Kordia sp. SMS9: one gene and its partner. The protein of the gene in region 1 interacts with the protein of each later gene in a pairwise test. Links are inferred from orthologs where the notes say so. Each region holds a gene or a part of one and is shown in the gene's direction. Other genes may lie near its edges.

What was found.
Region 2: the proteins of gyrA (region 1) and gyrB interact in binary tests that used the Escherichia coli proteins (3 or more experiments, as listed by UniProt). The link is inferred for Kordia sp. SMS9 from one-to-one orthologs.

What each region holds. Positions count from the first base shown.
Region 1 is NZ_CP031153.1:4,855,936-4,864,814, reverse strand. Bases 2,976-6,117 are described here. They hold gyrA (DNA gyrase subunit A), read left to right. Parts: upstream 2,976-3,347; coding sequence 3,348-5,888; downstream 5,889-6,117. Other genes in these bases: KORDIASMS9_RS20590 (tetratricopeptide repeat protein), read left to right, coding at 5,929-6,117; KORDIASMS9_RS20600 (ATP-dependent Clp protease ATP-binding subunit), read right to left, coding at 2,976-3,089. In the rest of the region: KORDIASMS9_RS20605 (STAS/SEC14 domain-containing protein), read right to left, coding at 1-347; more of KORDIASMS9_RS20600, read right to left, coding at 534-2,975; more of KORDIASMS9_RS20590, read left to right, coding at 6,118-7,212; KORDIASMS9_RS20585 (C40 family peptidase), read right to left, coding at 7,303-8,049; KORDIASMS9_RS20580 (acetyl-CoA C-acyltransferase), read right to left, coding at 8,084-8,879. UniProt on the Escherichia coli protein: A type II topoisomerase that negatively supercoils closed circular double-stranded (ds) DNA in an ATP-dependent manner to maintain chromosomes in an underwound state.
Region 2 is NZ_CP031153.1:5,277,896-5,283,514, reverse strand. What follows is about bases 1,701-4,639. They hold gyrB (DNA topoisomerase (ATP-hydrolyzing) subunit B), read left to right. Parts: upstream 1,701-2,170; coding sequence 2,171-4,108; downstream 4,109-4,639. Other genes in these bases: KORDIASMS9_RS22225 (T9SS type A sorting domain-containing protein), read right to left, coding at 4,195-4,639; KORDIASMS9_RS22235 (T9SS type A sorting domain-containing protein), read right to left, coding at 1,701-1,796. Outside these bases: KORDIASMS9_RS22240 (hypothetical protein), read left to right, coding at 72-710; more of KORDIASMS9_RS22235, read right to left, coding at 780-1,700; more of KORDIASMS9_RS22225, read right to left, coding at 4,640-4,932; KORDIASMS9_RS22220 (DUF6588 family protein), read left to right, coding at 5,150-5,619. UniProt on the Escherichia coli protein: DNA gyrase negatively supercoils closed circular double-stranded DNA in an ATP-dependent manner to maintain chromosomes in an underwound state.

The sequences.
Region 1 (8,879 bases):
TCAATTGTGGTAAATAATTCACAACGTCCTTTGTAGAGTCCTTTTTCTACTTTCGCATTTAATGATGAGAATTTTTGATTAGAGACAATGGCAATTCCTTTCAATAAATTATTTTCAGGAAGCATAGAATAAATTTGCGGATCAATAGAGTAGGAGTTTTTTCGGAATGAAATATACCCAAAAGGTTTTGAATAATTTTCATGAAAAAACTCGAAAAAAGAGATTAATGTTTCGCTCGATACATGAACGCCCTCGTCAACCTCTCCTATAACAAGGTCGTCATACAAGTATAAATTTCCTTTTTTGAAATTATATACATTTCTTAATTTTTTTCCAATGATATTCATGGTGGTGGTAGTTTATTTTAGGGCTAAAATATAAAGCGTAGTGGCAAAAGTATTTTATACTACATAGTTACTATTTTTTTTGGATAAACTACCATTTTTTATCTGTAAATGACACGAAAACAGGTAAAAAAAGAAAATCCTGCTTTCGAAAAAGCAGGATTTTTTATGCATTTGAGGATCAATTTATTAAGATTCAGTAGGCTTTTCTGCTTTTTCAATCTTAATAGTTAACTCATCATTGTCTTCGTCTAAATCCATAAAGATTTTATCTCCTTCATGAATTTTTGCCGTAATAATCTCTTCGGCTAAAGCGTCTTCAATATATTTTTGAATGGCTCTTTTTAACGGTCTTGCACCATATTGCTTGTCAAAACCTTTATCAGCGATGTAGTCTTTTGCTTTGTCACTTAATCGTAAATCGTATCCTAAACCTTGGATTCTTGAATACAACTTTGCGATTTCAATATCAATGATTTTGTGAATATGTTCGCGCTCAAGCGTATTAAAGATGACAACATCGTCAATTCTATTTAAGAATTCAGGCGCAAATGCTTTCTTTAACGCATTTTCAATAACACCTCTGGCATGATCGTCTGCTTGCGATTTTTGAGCACTCGTTCCAAAGCCAACTCCAGCTCCAAAATCTTTCAACTTACGTGCACCGATATTCGATGTCATAATGATGATCGTATTTCTAAAGTCAATCTTTCTTCCTAAACTATCCGTTAAATAACCGTCGTCCAATACTTGTAGCATCATGTTAAATACATCTGGATGCGCTTTTTCAACTTCATCAAGCAATACAACTGCATACGGTTTTCTACGAACTTTCTCCGTTAATTGTCCGCCTTCTTCATAACCAACGTATCCTGGAGGTGCACCAACCAAACGAGAAATAGCAAATTTTTCCATGTATTCACTCATGTCAATCCTGATCAAAGTATCTTCAGAATCAAATAACTCACGAGCTAATACCTTTGCCAACTGTGTTTTACCAACTCCAGTTTGTCCTAAGAAAATAAATGAACCAATTGGCTTATTTGGATCTTTTAGTCCAGCACGGTTACGCTGAATCGCTTTTACAACTTTTCCAACCGCTTCATCTTGTCCAATTACTTTTCCTTTGATTAACTCAGGAAGTTGTGCTAATTTGTTACTTTCTGTTTGTGCAATTCTATTTACAGGAATTCCAGTCATCATGGAAACGACATCCGCGACATTGTCTTCGCTTACGGTTTCTTTATGTTGTTTGGATTCTTCTTCCCATTTTTCTTGCGAAATTGCCAATTCTTTTTCCAAACGTTTTTCGTCGTCTCTCAATTTGGCAGCTTCTTCATATTTCTGCTTTTTCACGACAGAATTTTTCAATTCACGCACTTCTTCTAATTGGCGTTCTAGGTCTAAAATCTGCTTTGGCACGTCAATATTTGTAATATGCACTCTTGATCCTGCTTCATCTAAAGCATCAATGGCCTTGTCTGGAAGAAAACGATCTGTCATGTATCTATTGGTCAACGAAACACATGCTTTAATGGCTTCAGGTGTATAGCTTACATTGTGATGTTCTTCATATTTATCTTTGATGTTCTCTAGAATTTCGATGGTTTCCTCTACCGTAGTCGGTTGTACCACTACTTTTTGGAAACGTCGTTCTAAAGCGCCATCTTTTTCAATATGTTGTCTGTATTCATCTAGCGTAGTGGCTCCAATACATTGCAGCTCACCTCTTGCCAACGCTGGTTTAAACATGTTAGAGGCGTCTAAGCTTCCTGTTGCGCCACCTGCGCCCACGATGGTGTGAATTTCATCAATGAAGAGAATAATATCATCATTCTTTTCTAGTTCGTTCATCACGGCTTTCATGCGCTCTTCAAACTGACCTCTGTATTTTGTACCAGCGACTAAGCTTGCCAAATCTAACGTTACGACTCTTTTATTAAAAAGAATACGAGACACTTTACGTTTTATAATTCTATTAGCCAAACCTTCGGCAATGGCAGATTTACCAACACCCGGTTCTCCAATTAAAATTGGATTATTCTTTTTACGTCTACTCAAAATTTGAGAAACACGTTCTATTTCCTTTTCACGTCCAACCACAGGATCTAATTTTCCTTCTTCTGCCAGCGCTGTCAAATCTCTTCCGAAATTGTCGAGTACTGGTGTTTTGGACTTTTTGTTTACTTTTCCTCCTGAATTAGAAGATCCAAACGGATTTTCTTTAGAAGATTCTTGCGAACCGCCATTATCGTCCGAGAATGATTCTGAACGCGGCGTGTCTATATAATCATCGTCATTTGTTATCATATACTTAAATTGCTCTTTAACATTATCATAATCCACTTTCAACTTATTCAATAGTTTCGTTGTAGGATCGTTTTCGTTTCGTAAAATGCACAATAATAAATGTGCGGTATTGATAGAAGAACTTTGAAAAAGTTTGGCTTCTAAAAATGTAGTTTTGAGTGCCCTCTCTGCTTGTCTGGTTAGGTGTAAATTGCGCTTTTCGTTTGGTGCGACTGCCACATTGGGGTTGGCAGGACTCAAAATCTCAACTTTTCGACGCAAATGTGTCAAATCGACATCTAATGCGTTTAAAATGTTGATGGCTTTGCCGCTTCCGTCACGAAGAAGTCCGAGCATTAAATGTTCTGTGCCAATGAAATCATGGCCGAGACGCAATGCTTCTTCCTTGCTGTAGGCTATTACATCCTTTACCCTTGGGGAGAAATTATCATCCATATATATTATTTCCTTTCGACATTAAAATTACTACTTCAAACTGAATAATACAAAAATTGTTCCGCTATGTCAGCATATTTAACGCAATTCATGAAAAAAATTATTCATTTCAAAGAATAAGACGTAATAATGTAAAAAACTTATCAAAAATTGTTAATAAAAAAACGTTAAAATGCCCTCTAAAACCCTCGCTGAATACTAGTAAATGTTGTATATTGGCTCGATTTGTAAAACTCGAAATATTAAAACTAAAAATACATGGCAGAAGGAGAAAAGTTAATCCCCATTAATATTGAAGATGAGATGAAGTCTGCTTACATCGATTACTCGATGTCAGTCATTGTGTCACGTGCACTTCCAGATGTAAGAGATGGTATGAAACCCGTTCACCGAAGAGTATTGTTCGGAATGCACGAACTTGGAGTGAGATCCAGTTCCGCTCATAAAAAATCTGCAAGAATCGTAGGTGAAGTATTAGGAAAGTATCACCCGCATGGTGACACCTCTGTATACGACGCTATGGTGCGTATGGCGCAAGAATGGAGTCTGCGTTATATGTTGGTAGACGGACAAGGAAACTTCGGATCTATTGATGGTGATAGTCCTGCAGCAATGCGTTATACGGAAGCAAGAATGCGCAAGATATCCGATGATATGTTGGCAGATATTGATAAAGACACCGTAGACCATTCCCTAAATTTTGACGATACGTTAAAGGAACCAACAGTATTACCAACTCGTGTTCCTGGCTTACTAATTAATGGAGCTTCAGGGATTGCAGTAGGTATGGCAACGAATATGCCACCACACAATTTGTCGGAAGTCATAGACGGAATTCACGCGTATATTGATAATAATGACATTGAAATTGATGAATTAATTCAGCACGTAAAAGCACCCGATTTCCCAACAGGTGGAATCATTTATGGATATGATGGCGTACGTGAAGCGTTTAAAACAGGACGCGGACGAGTTGTCATGCGTGGAAAAGCCGTTATGGAAGAAGTGCAAGGAAGAGAATGTATCATTGTTACTGAAATTCCATATCAAGTCAACAAGGCAGACATGATTAAGAAAACTGCCGATTTGATTAATGATAAAAAGATTGATGGTATTTCTTCGATTCGTGATGAATCAGATAGAAAAGGAATGCGCATTGTGTACATTTTGAAACGTGACGCAATTCCAAACATCGTTTTAAATAAATTATATAAGTACACTGCATTACAGTCGTCTTTTAGTGTAAATAATATTGCATTAGTTCATGGACGTCCACAATTGTTGAATCTGAAAGAAATGATTCATCACTTTGTGGAACACAGACATGAAGTCGTAACACGTAGAACGCAATATGAGCTTAAAAAAGCTGAAGAACGCGCCCATATTTTAGAAGGATTAATTATTGCTTCTGATAATATTGATGAGGTAATTGCCATTATTCGTGGTTCGCAAAATGCGGAAGATGCGCGTAACAACTTGATCAAACGTTTTGAATTGACAGAAATTCAAGCGAAGGCGATTGTGGAAATGCGATTACGCCAGTTAACAGGCCTGGAACAAGACAAGTTGCGTGCAGAGTATGATGACATCATGAAAAGTATTGAAGATTACCGTGATATTTTGGCAAACAAGTCAAGAAGAATGGACATCATTAAAGAAGAATTGGCAGTCATCAAAGATAAATACGGAGACGAACGTCGTTCAATGATCGAATATGCAGGTGGCGATGTAAGTATTGAAGATTTAATTCCGGATGAAAAAGTAGTGATTACCATTTCACATGCAGGATACATTAAACGTACTTCGTTAACAGAATACAAAAAACAAAACCGTGGTGGTGTTGGACAAAAAGGAAGTGCGACACGAAATGAGGATTTCTTAGAGCATTTATTTGTTGGAACCAATCACCAATATATGTTATTCTTTACGCAAAGAGGAAAATGTTTCTGGATGCGTGTATATGAAATTCCAGAAGGAAGCAAAACATCGAAAGGTAGAGCGATTCAGAACTTAATCAATATTGAAAAAGATGATAAGGTAAAAGCATTTATCTGTACGCAAAACCTAAAAGACGAAGAATACATCAATAATCATTATGTGATTATGGCTACGAAAAAAGGGCAAGTGAAGAAAACGCCTTTAGAACAGTATTCACGTCCGCGTACCAATGGTATCAATGCAATTACCATTAAAGATGGTGACGAATTGCTAGAAGCGAAGTTAACCACTGGAAACAGTCAAGTAATGTTGGCTGTAAAATCGGGGAAAGCCATTCGTTTTGAAGAAGAAAAAACGCGCCCAATGGGAAGAAATGCTTCTGGAGTTCGTGGAATCAGGCTTGCAGATGACAACGATGAAGTTGTAGGTATGGTTGCTGTAAACGATATGGAAAGCAATATCTTAGTAGTTTCTGAAAACGGATATGGAAAACGATCTAGCTTAGAAGATTACCGAATTACCAATCGTGGCGGAAAAGGAGTGAAGACCATTTCTGTGACTGAAAAAACGGGACAATTAGTAGCGATTAAAAACGTAACGGATGAAGACGGTTTGATGATTATCAACAAATCAGGAATTGCAATTCGTATGGCAGTTGCTGATTTAAGAGTTATGGGAAGAGCGACTCAAGGTGTTCGATTGATCAATATTAAAGGAAAAGATTCTATTGCTGCAGTTGCCAAAGTTCGCAACGAGCAAGAAGATGAAGATGTAATAGAAGATGCTGAAAATATTGACACTCCAGAAAATGGCACGGCAGTTGATATGGATAACAGTAGTGAGCAAGAATCACAAGAATAATAACAAATAAAAAACCTCAATTATTTTAAACATTTACAAAATGAAGAAAACCATTTTAATTTTTTCAGCACTGTTGATGACAGCCTTTTCTTTTGCACAAAAGAAAGAATTAAAAGCCGCTGAGAAAGCATTGAAAAAAGAGAATCCTACTGAAGCAAAAAGCATTTTGGAAGGACTTTCTGGAACAATTGAAAGCGCTGAAGCTAAATACAAAGCAAAATATTACTTTTTAAAAGGTAAAACGTACCAGAATTTAGCTGATAAAGGAATGGACGCGGACGCTTCTTTAAAAACTGCAGGTGAAGCTTATAACAAGTTACTAGCATTTGAAAAAGAGCAAAAGAAATTTGAGTATACGAAAGAAGCGAAACCAAATTTACAAACCATGGTTGGTAAATTGGTAGACAAAGCAATTGCGGCTCAAAATGCTAAAGATAATGCGAATGCATCAAGTCTTTTACATACGGCGTACACCTTACAGCCAGAAAATAAAGACTTACTTTACTTTGCTGCTTCCAATTCAATCTCAGGAAAGGATTATAATACTGCGTTAAAGTATTATGAAGACTTAAAAGACATGGAATATACGGGAGTAAAAACAAAGTATTTTGCCATCAATGTAGCCACAGGAAAAAAAGAACCTTTCCAAGACAAAAACATTAGAGATTTATCTGTTAGATCTAAATCACATGCAAGTCCTACACAAGAAAAAACGAAATCAAGATTACCAGAAATCGTAAAAAATATTTCTTGGATTTATACCAATCATGTTGGTGATAATGAAAAAGCCTTAGCGGCAGTAGAAGACGCAATCAAAGTGAGTCCAGACGATCCTTCTTTGTTATTGACCAAAGGAAATATCTACTACAAAATGGGCGATACAGCTAAGTTTAAAGAAATCATGAAAGAGATTATTACCAAAAATCCAAACGATGTAGATTCGTATTACAATATTGGAGTAATCAGTGGTGAAAATGGCGATGTAGAAGAAGCGAGAGCAGCGTACAGAAAAGTATTGGAGCTAGATCCAGGCTATGTAAATGCAGCAGTAAACTTATCCAAAACATATTTAGATGAAGCTTCTGAAGTAGTTGATAAGATGAATGAATTAGGAAATTCTTCTGCGGATAATAAGAAGTTTGAAGAGTTCCAAAAACAACAAATTTCATTATACAAAGAATCACTATCAATATTAGAAGGAATCATTGTAAGTGTACCAGACGATGTTGGCATCTTAAAGCAATTAAAAGGATTGTATTCTTTCTTAGGTGAAGATGAAAAATTCAAACAAGTAAAAGCTAAATTAGCAGAGTTAGGACAGTAATTCTTAACGTGTAAAAACTAAAAACCTCGCAATTTGCGAGGTTTTTTTATGTTGTAATTTTTATATGTATTTAGAACTTTTTTAGAAGAACTAAATAATCTTTTTAATCACACGAAGTCTGTGCGTGTGTCGATGTGTCTCTACATTAAAAATTCCTGAATGATCAATACGATCTATCCGAACTTTTCCGTGTGCGTGAATGATATAATTATCCTCCATAATGATTCCCACATGAATAATAGTGCCTTCTTCATTGTCAAAAAATGCCAAATCACCAGGTTCACTTTCTTCTATAAAACTTAACGCTTCTCCTTGTGTAGCTTGCTGAGAAGCATCACGCAAAAGTTGATAACCATTCAGCTTATACACCATTTGGGTAAATCCTGAACAATCGATTCCGAAAGGTGTTTTTCCACCCCACAAATACGGAGCGCCCAAATACATATACGAAGTTTTAATAATATTCTCTTTGGAAATAATTCCGCTTACGGTATTTCCATCATGTTGGTGCGAAAGAAATTCCAGTGAATTTAAAACAGAACCAATCGGAATGGGCATTAAGAGCGATTCATCCGTAACAAATTCTACCAAATCGGAAGATAAAATTAGCTCCTCTTTGTCTTTTTCTTTATAGATGTCTTCGGTAATTTCTAGGTACTGTTTATTGTCAATCCAACCTTCATAAGTGTCAAACGCAATGCGAATGCGACTCCATTTTTTGCGTTGCTCCAATACTTTAAAATGTTCTCCATATAGTACTTGCGATACAAGTTCACTCGTATCGGTTGGTTCTGCACGAAGCGGAACAATACTCAAATTGCAAATTCCGTATTGCATGGATTAAAATTCGGTGTTTTTTAGCATGGGAAAATTAAGCTCTTTCTATAACAAATGCAGAAGCGCCACCGCCACCATTACAGATTGCTGCCGCTCCAATTTTTGCATTATTTTGTTCCAATACACTAAGCAATGTAATCAAAATTCGCACTCCAGAACAACCAAGCGGATGTCCTAAAGAAACCGCGCCACCATTTACATTTACCTTATCGTCAGAAAGTCCTAAAATTTTCATATTCGCCAGTCCAACCACAGAAAATGCTTCGTTAAATTCAAAATAATCCACCTCATCCATGCTTATATCTGCTTTCGCCAACGCTTTTGGTAATGCTTTTGCAGGCGCTGTTGTAAACCATTTTGGCTCATGTGCTGCATCTGCGTATCCTTTTACAGTTGCTAAAGGTGTCAATCCTAGTTCAGCAGCTTTTTCAGCACTCATCAATACCATGGCTCCAGCACCGTCATTAATCGTGGAAGCATTGGCAGCAGTTACCGTACCATCTTTGGTAAAGGCAGCTCGTAAATTAGGAATCTTTTCCATTTTTACGTTTTTGTACTCTTCATCTTCATTGACAACAATCGGCTCACCTCTTCGTTGTGGAACTTCCACAGGAACCACTTCGTTTGCAAACTTCCCATCTGCCCACGCTTTTGCAGAACGCTCGTACGACTGAATTGCAAACGCGTCTTGGTCTTCCCTTGAAAATTCGTATTCTGTGGCGCATGCATCTGCACAAACGCCCATGGCAACATTGTCATACACATCTACCAAACCATCACGCTGCATTCCATCTTCCATCTTGGCAGGACCAAATTTTGTCGCTTTTCTT
Region 2 (5,619 bases), 420 kb from region 1 along the record:
TGTTTTTTGTGATTGAAAAAAAGTAAATAGCACGTTTACAACACTTTTGAATTAACATTAAAACCATTTTTATGAAAAAAATTACGTTACTTATTCTCGTCTATTTTTTTAGTTCCCAATGCATCTTTTCCCAAGATGACACAAATGATTCTTACAGCTATGATCCGCTTGAAAAAGTTGATGTCAGTCTTGGTGGCGGCGTATTTATGCCACTTGGAGATTTAAGCCAATACTTTGGAACCGCACCTTTTTTTGATTTTAGTGTGGATTATAATTTAAGGCGAAAAAGAGCTATTGGACTTTCGTTGCAATTTGTAATTCCCAATCAAAAAGATGATTTTCTTTACAGACGAACCATTGATACGATTCAAGTAAAAAGTACCATGATGTTTAATATTTTAGTCAACTTTAAAAAGAGTCTCGCGACTTCAGACAAAGGACAATTTGATATCAAATTGGGTGTTGGAGGATCTATGATTACAACGGATGCTAGAAATCCATTTTACTCAGGCCAAGAAGGAGAGACTAAATATGAAACCGTAGGCGCTATTCTATTTGCGCCTGGATTGGAATATAAACATTCTTTTAACGACGATGCACAATTTATAGTTGGTGTCAGTATGCATTACGCACCTTATAAAGTAGAAGGTGCGGTGCGGGAAAATATTGGCGGTTTGGCACTAGTGCCCAAAATAGCCTATATCTTTTGACATGAAAACTAAAAAAACGCTCAAAATTAATGCAATTCTGAGCGTTTTTATTATATAAGTAAGTTCAAACTATTGTTTGATAAATTTCTTTGTAGTAATCGCGCCTGTTTCCGTTGTAAGCGTTACAAAATACATTCCTTGTTGCAAGTTTGCTACCGAAATTCTAGAAGTATTTCCGTTGGCAGTAAACACATTTCTTCCTTGTACATCTACAATAGAAACGGTTTTAATCGCTTGATTCGTTGTTGCATCAATGGTTATAAAATCTTTCGCAGGATTAGGATACAACTGAAACTGCTCAGCATCAAACGTATCGGTAGACAGTGTTATCTCAGTATTACGTTCAAAAGTCTCTGTGGTTTCATTCACTCCTAGAAAAGCAGAGACAACCACAACATTGTTATATCTAAAAGCAATATTATCAGCATTATTATCATAATAGTAATACGTTGTTTGTGTCAAAGTTCCAATATTATTAAAAATAGGAGGAATGCTAAAACTTAATGTTTGGTCTATGCGTAAACGTGTTACATTTCCCGTGTATCCTCCACAGCAAAGAACAGCGTCCATACTTAACGTTCCATACGCATCTACGGTAGCTGTAAACGTTCCTGTGAATGTTCCGCTGGTTCCCATAAAAGAAAATGTTCCTGCGGCTGTACCAGAATTGGTGTCGCCAAAACTTAAAGGAAACAATCCTACAAAGGCATTTGTAGTACTATAATTTAAAACAATATCTCCTTGTGAAGCTCCTGTAATATAATTTCCTGTGCCGTCTTCTCTCAAAAAGAACGTGCTAGTTACAGGTGTTCCACCTTGTAAAGTAATACTTTGTACATCCGTAGTGCCGGGATATGTAGTTAGTTGCATCGCAGTTGGTGCTGCATAGGTGTCAACGTTGTTTCCTGTAGGAGTTGACCCATTAAAGTCCCAAAAAATATTGGCGCCTGTGGGTGTTTGGTCAAAAGTCATAGAAGGGTTGACAATCGTAAAATCAGAATTTGGATCCGTATTGAAGGATGCAATAGTTTGTGAAAATCCTGCAATACTAAAAAATAATGCAAGTAAGAGTAATTTTGTTTTCATTGATAAATATTTAGTAGAATAGTATTAATACGTGTAAAGCTACTAAAATAGTGCTAGTAAAAGTGACTTTCGAGCAGAAAAAGCGGTTTCGCGTTGTTTTTAGCACAAAATGAAAGGGCAATAGATGGCTTTTAAGCGATTCTGTAAAAAAGCAATCAGACTTACGTAAAAAAATAATGTAAAAATGCGTGTAAGGCTATTTTAAAGCGTTTTAAGGAATTTTAGGTAAAAGTGATAAATGTTAATAACTATTTTAAAAGCTGCTTAAAAGTATGTAAAAATGAATTTTTGAAATCTTATATTTGTTGTTTACAAGCAAAATAAAAAACAACAAGTAACACTGTTTAAAAATATAAAAATTAAGGAGAATATTTATGAGCGAAGAAACAAAAAACCAATATTCAGCCGATAGTATTCAGGCACTGGAAGGAATGGAGCACGTACGTATGCGTCCATCCATGTACATTGGAGATGTCGGTATACGAGGTTTGCACCATTTGGTATATGAAGTAGTGGATAACTCTATTGATGAAGCGTTAGCGGGTCATTGTGATACGATTAGTGTTGTCATTAATGAAGATAATTCTATCACTACGGAAGATAATGGTCGTGGTATTCCAGTAGGAATTCACCAAAAAGAAGGCGTTTCTGCACTAGAAGTTGTCATGACTAAAATTGGTGCAGGAGGAAAATTCGATAAAGATTCTTATAAAGTTTCTGGAGGATTACACGGAGTTGGTGTAAGTTGTGTAAACGCATTATCCGATCACTTAAAAGCCACAGTTTTTAGAGAAGGAAAAGTGTGGGAGCAAGAATACGAACGCGGAAAACCAATGTATCCTGTAAAGGCCGTTGGTGATTCTGATAAAAATGGTACGATTGTAACGTTTAGACCAGATGCTTCTATTTTTACACAAACCTTAGAGTACAACTATGAAACGCTTGCTAATCGTATGCGCGAATTGTCATACCTAAACAAAGGAATTACAATTACCTTGACGGATAAGCGTAACAAAGATGAAAAAGGTGAGTATGTGGGCGAAGTTTTTCATTCTGATGAAGGACTTAAAGAATTTATTAAATACCTAGATGGAAATCGTGAGCAAATTATTGCCGATGTAATTGCCTTTGAAGGTGAAAAAAATGGAATTCCTGTAGAAGTAGCAATGACGTACAATACGTCGTATTCTGAAAACTTACATTCGTATGTAAACAATATCAATACACACGAAGGTGGAACGCACTTATCAGGATTTAGAAGAGGATTAACGCATACGCTGAAAAAATATGCGGAAGGATCAGGAATGTTAGACAAATTGAAGTTTGATATTTCGGGTGATGATTTCCGTGAAGGACTCACCGCAATTATATCGGTAAAAGTTCAAGAGCCGCAATTTGAAGGACAAACCAAAACAAAACTAGGAAACCGTGAAGTATCAGCTTCTGTGAGTCAAGCAGTATCTGAAATGCTTACGGATTACTTAGAAGAACATCCTGATGATGCTAAAACCATTGTGCAAAAAGTGGTCTTGGCAGCACAAGCACGTCATGCAGCACAAAAAGCGCGTGAAATGGTACAGCGTAAAACGGTGATGAGTATTGGAGGTTTGCCTGGGAAACTAAGTGATTGCTCCGAGCAAGATCCTGCAAAATGTGAAGTATTCCTTGTCGAGGGAGATTCGGCAGGTGGAACGGCAAAGCAAGGTCGTGATCGTATGTTTCAAGCCATCTTGCCATTACGTGGTAAAATATTGAACGTAGAAAAAGCGATGCAGCACAAAGTGTTTGAAAACGAAGAAATCAAAAACATCTTTACAGCACTTGGTGTCACTATCGGAACCGAAGAAGATAGCAAAGCATTAAACCTTTCAAAACTAAGATATCATAAAGTTGTAATTATGTGTGATGCCGATGTCGATGGATCGCATATTGCAACGTTAATCTTAACATTCTTCTTCCGTTACATGAAAGAATTGATTGAAAACGGACATATTTACATTGCTGCACCACCATTATATTTGGTGAAAAAAGGAGCAAAACGTAGATATGCTTGGGACGATCAAGAGCGTGATGTCATCTTAGAAGAATTCGGTCAAGGCGCCAACATTCAACGATACAAAGGTTTGGGAGAAATGAATGCCGAACAACTTTGGGACACCACCATGAATCCTCAATTTAGAACGTTGCGAAAAGTTGTTATTGATAATGGAGGAGAAGCCGATCGTGTATTCTCAATGCTTATGGGAGACGAAGTGCCACCACGTAGAGAATTTATTGAGAAAAATGCAGTATATGCTAATATTGACGCATAACGAATACATTTCATAAAAATAAAAAATGCCTCTTTTTAATTGAAGAGGCATTTTTTATTATATGTTAATGATATTTTTAAAAATGATCATTCCTTAATAAAACGAGAAATCGTAGAATCTCCGTCTTTAAATGTAGTTTTCATAATATACATGCCAGGTTTTAAAAATGATAAATCCACCGTACTTTCTTGATGTGAAACTCTTGTTTCAAAAACAGTTGCTCCAACTAAAGACAGTACATTTAATTTTTCTACAGAAAATCCTTTAAAATCAAAATGCAACTTCTTCTTTACAGGATTCGGATACATCACAATCTTTTTCTGCTTAAATTTCGTTACAGATAAAATATAGTTCCCATGTACCGCTCTATTTCCTTCTGGTGTATCAATAATCAAACTCATATTTCCATTGCCTTCGTCAATAATTTCATAATCTAACGTTCTTTGAGGATCAAAGTTTCCTACGATAATTGTATATAAATATTGATTTTCAAGAGCGCAATTTGGAAGGCAACCTCCAAGCGTTACACTTGGTTGCTGAATGGTAAATGAAGTTGGAGTTATGACAAGTGGTCCTGTTAAATCAAAAGCACTATTAATACCAGCTACGTCCGCACCAAAATTATAGTCGCTGGGTTGTGATCCGTAAAATTGAATTCCTGGATTAGTGCTAGGCAAACCTGGCCAATTTGGCACATTAATGGTATTTCCGTCAATAACCATATAATGTAAAATCCACTTATTTTGATTATTGAGTAATTCCTGTTGCGCAAATCCAAACGTACAAAATAGCAAGGTACAGAAAAGTAGTGTAGTTTTTTTCATGTCGTAATCTTTGAGATAAATGTACGAAAAAACAAGTCGTGGATTGAAAGGTATATACCGTAAATTTGTTTAAATTTATAAAATTGAAGAAAATAAACATCTTTACCTTTCTGATAGTGAACGTGTTGTTTTATAGGGTAGTAAATAGGGTGAATTTCCTGTGTATACTTTTCAATGATTTCATTATTTTTAGGGGAATAAAAAACCTACACGTATCATGAAAAAAAGAATTACTTTAGTAGTATTATTGTGTTTTTCGGCATTACAAGCCCAAGAACTGGAAAGTCTTTTATTAGCTGGCGAAGATGCTAATAAACTTACGGAAAACTATATGAGTCCCTTAATGGAAGGACTTTTATTCAGTATGAATGGCGGTTGGTATACCACTGCAAAAACACATAAAAAGTTTGGTTTTGATATTACTATTTCGGCAAGCGCTAGTTTTGTGCCTGATGCGCGTCAAAACTTTGCATTCAATCCTTCTGATTACCAATTTTTAGTGACAGCGAATGGCGAAACGTCTATTCCAACAGTGATGAGTGAAAATAGTACAGAAACCACTATTGATGTACGCATTCCAATTGATGGCACCAATACCTTCAAAGTTGGGAGTTTTGAAATGCCTGGCGGAATTGCAGAAGACTTTCCTATAAATGCGGTTCCAGCACCCATGCTTCAAGTTGGAAT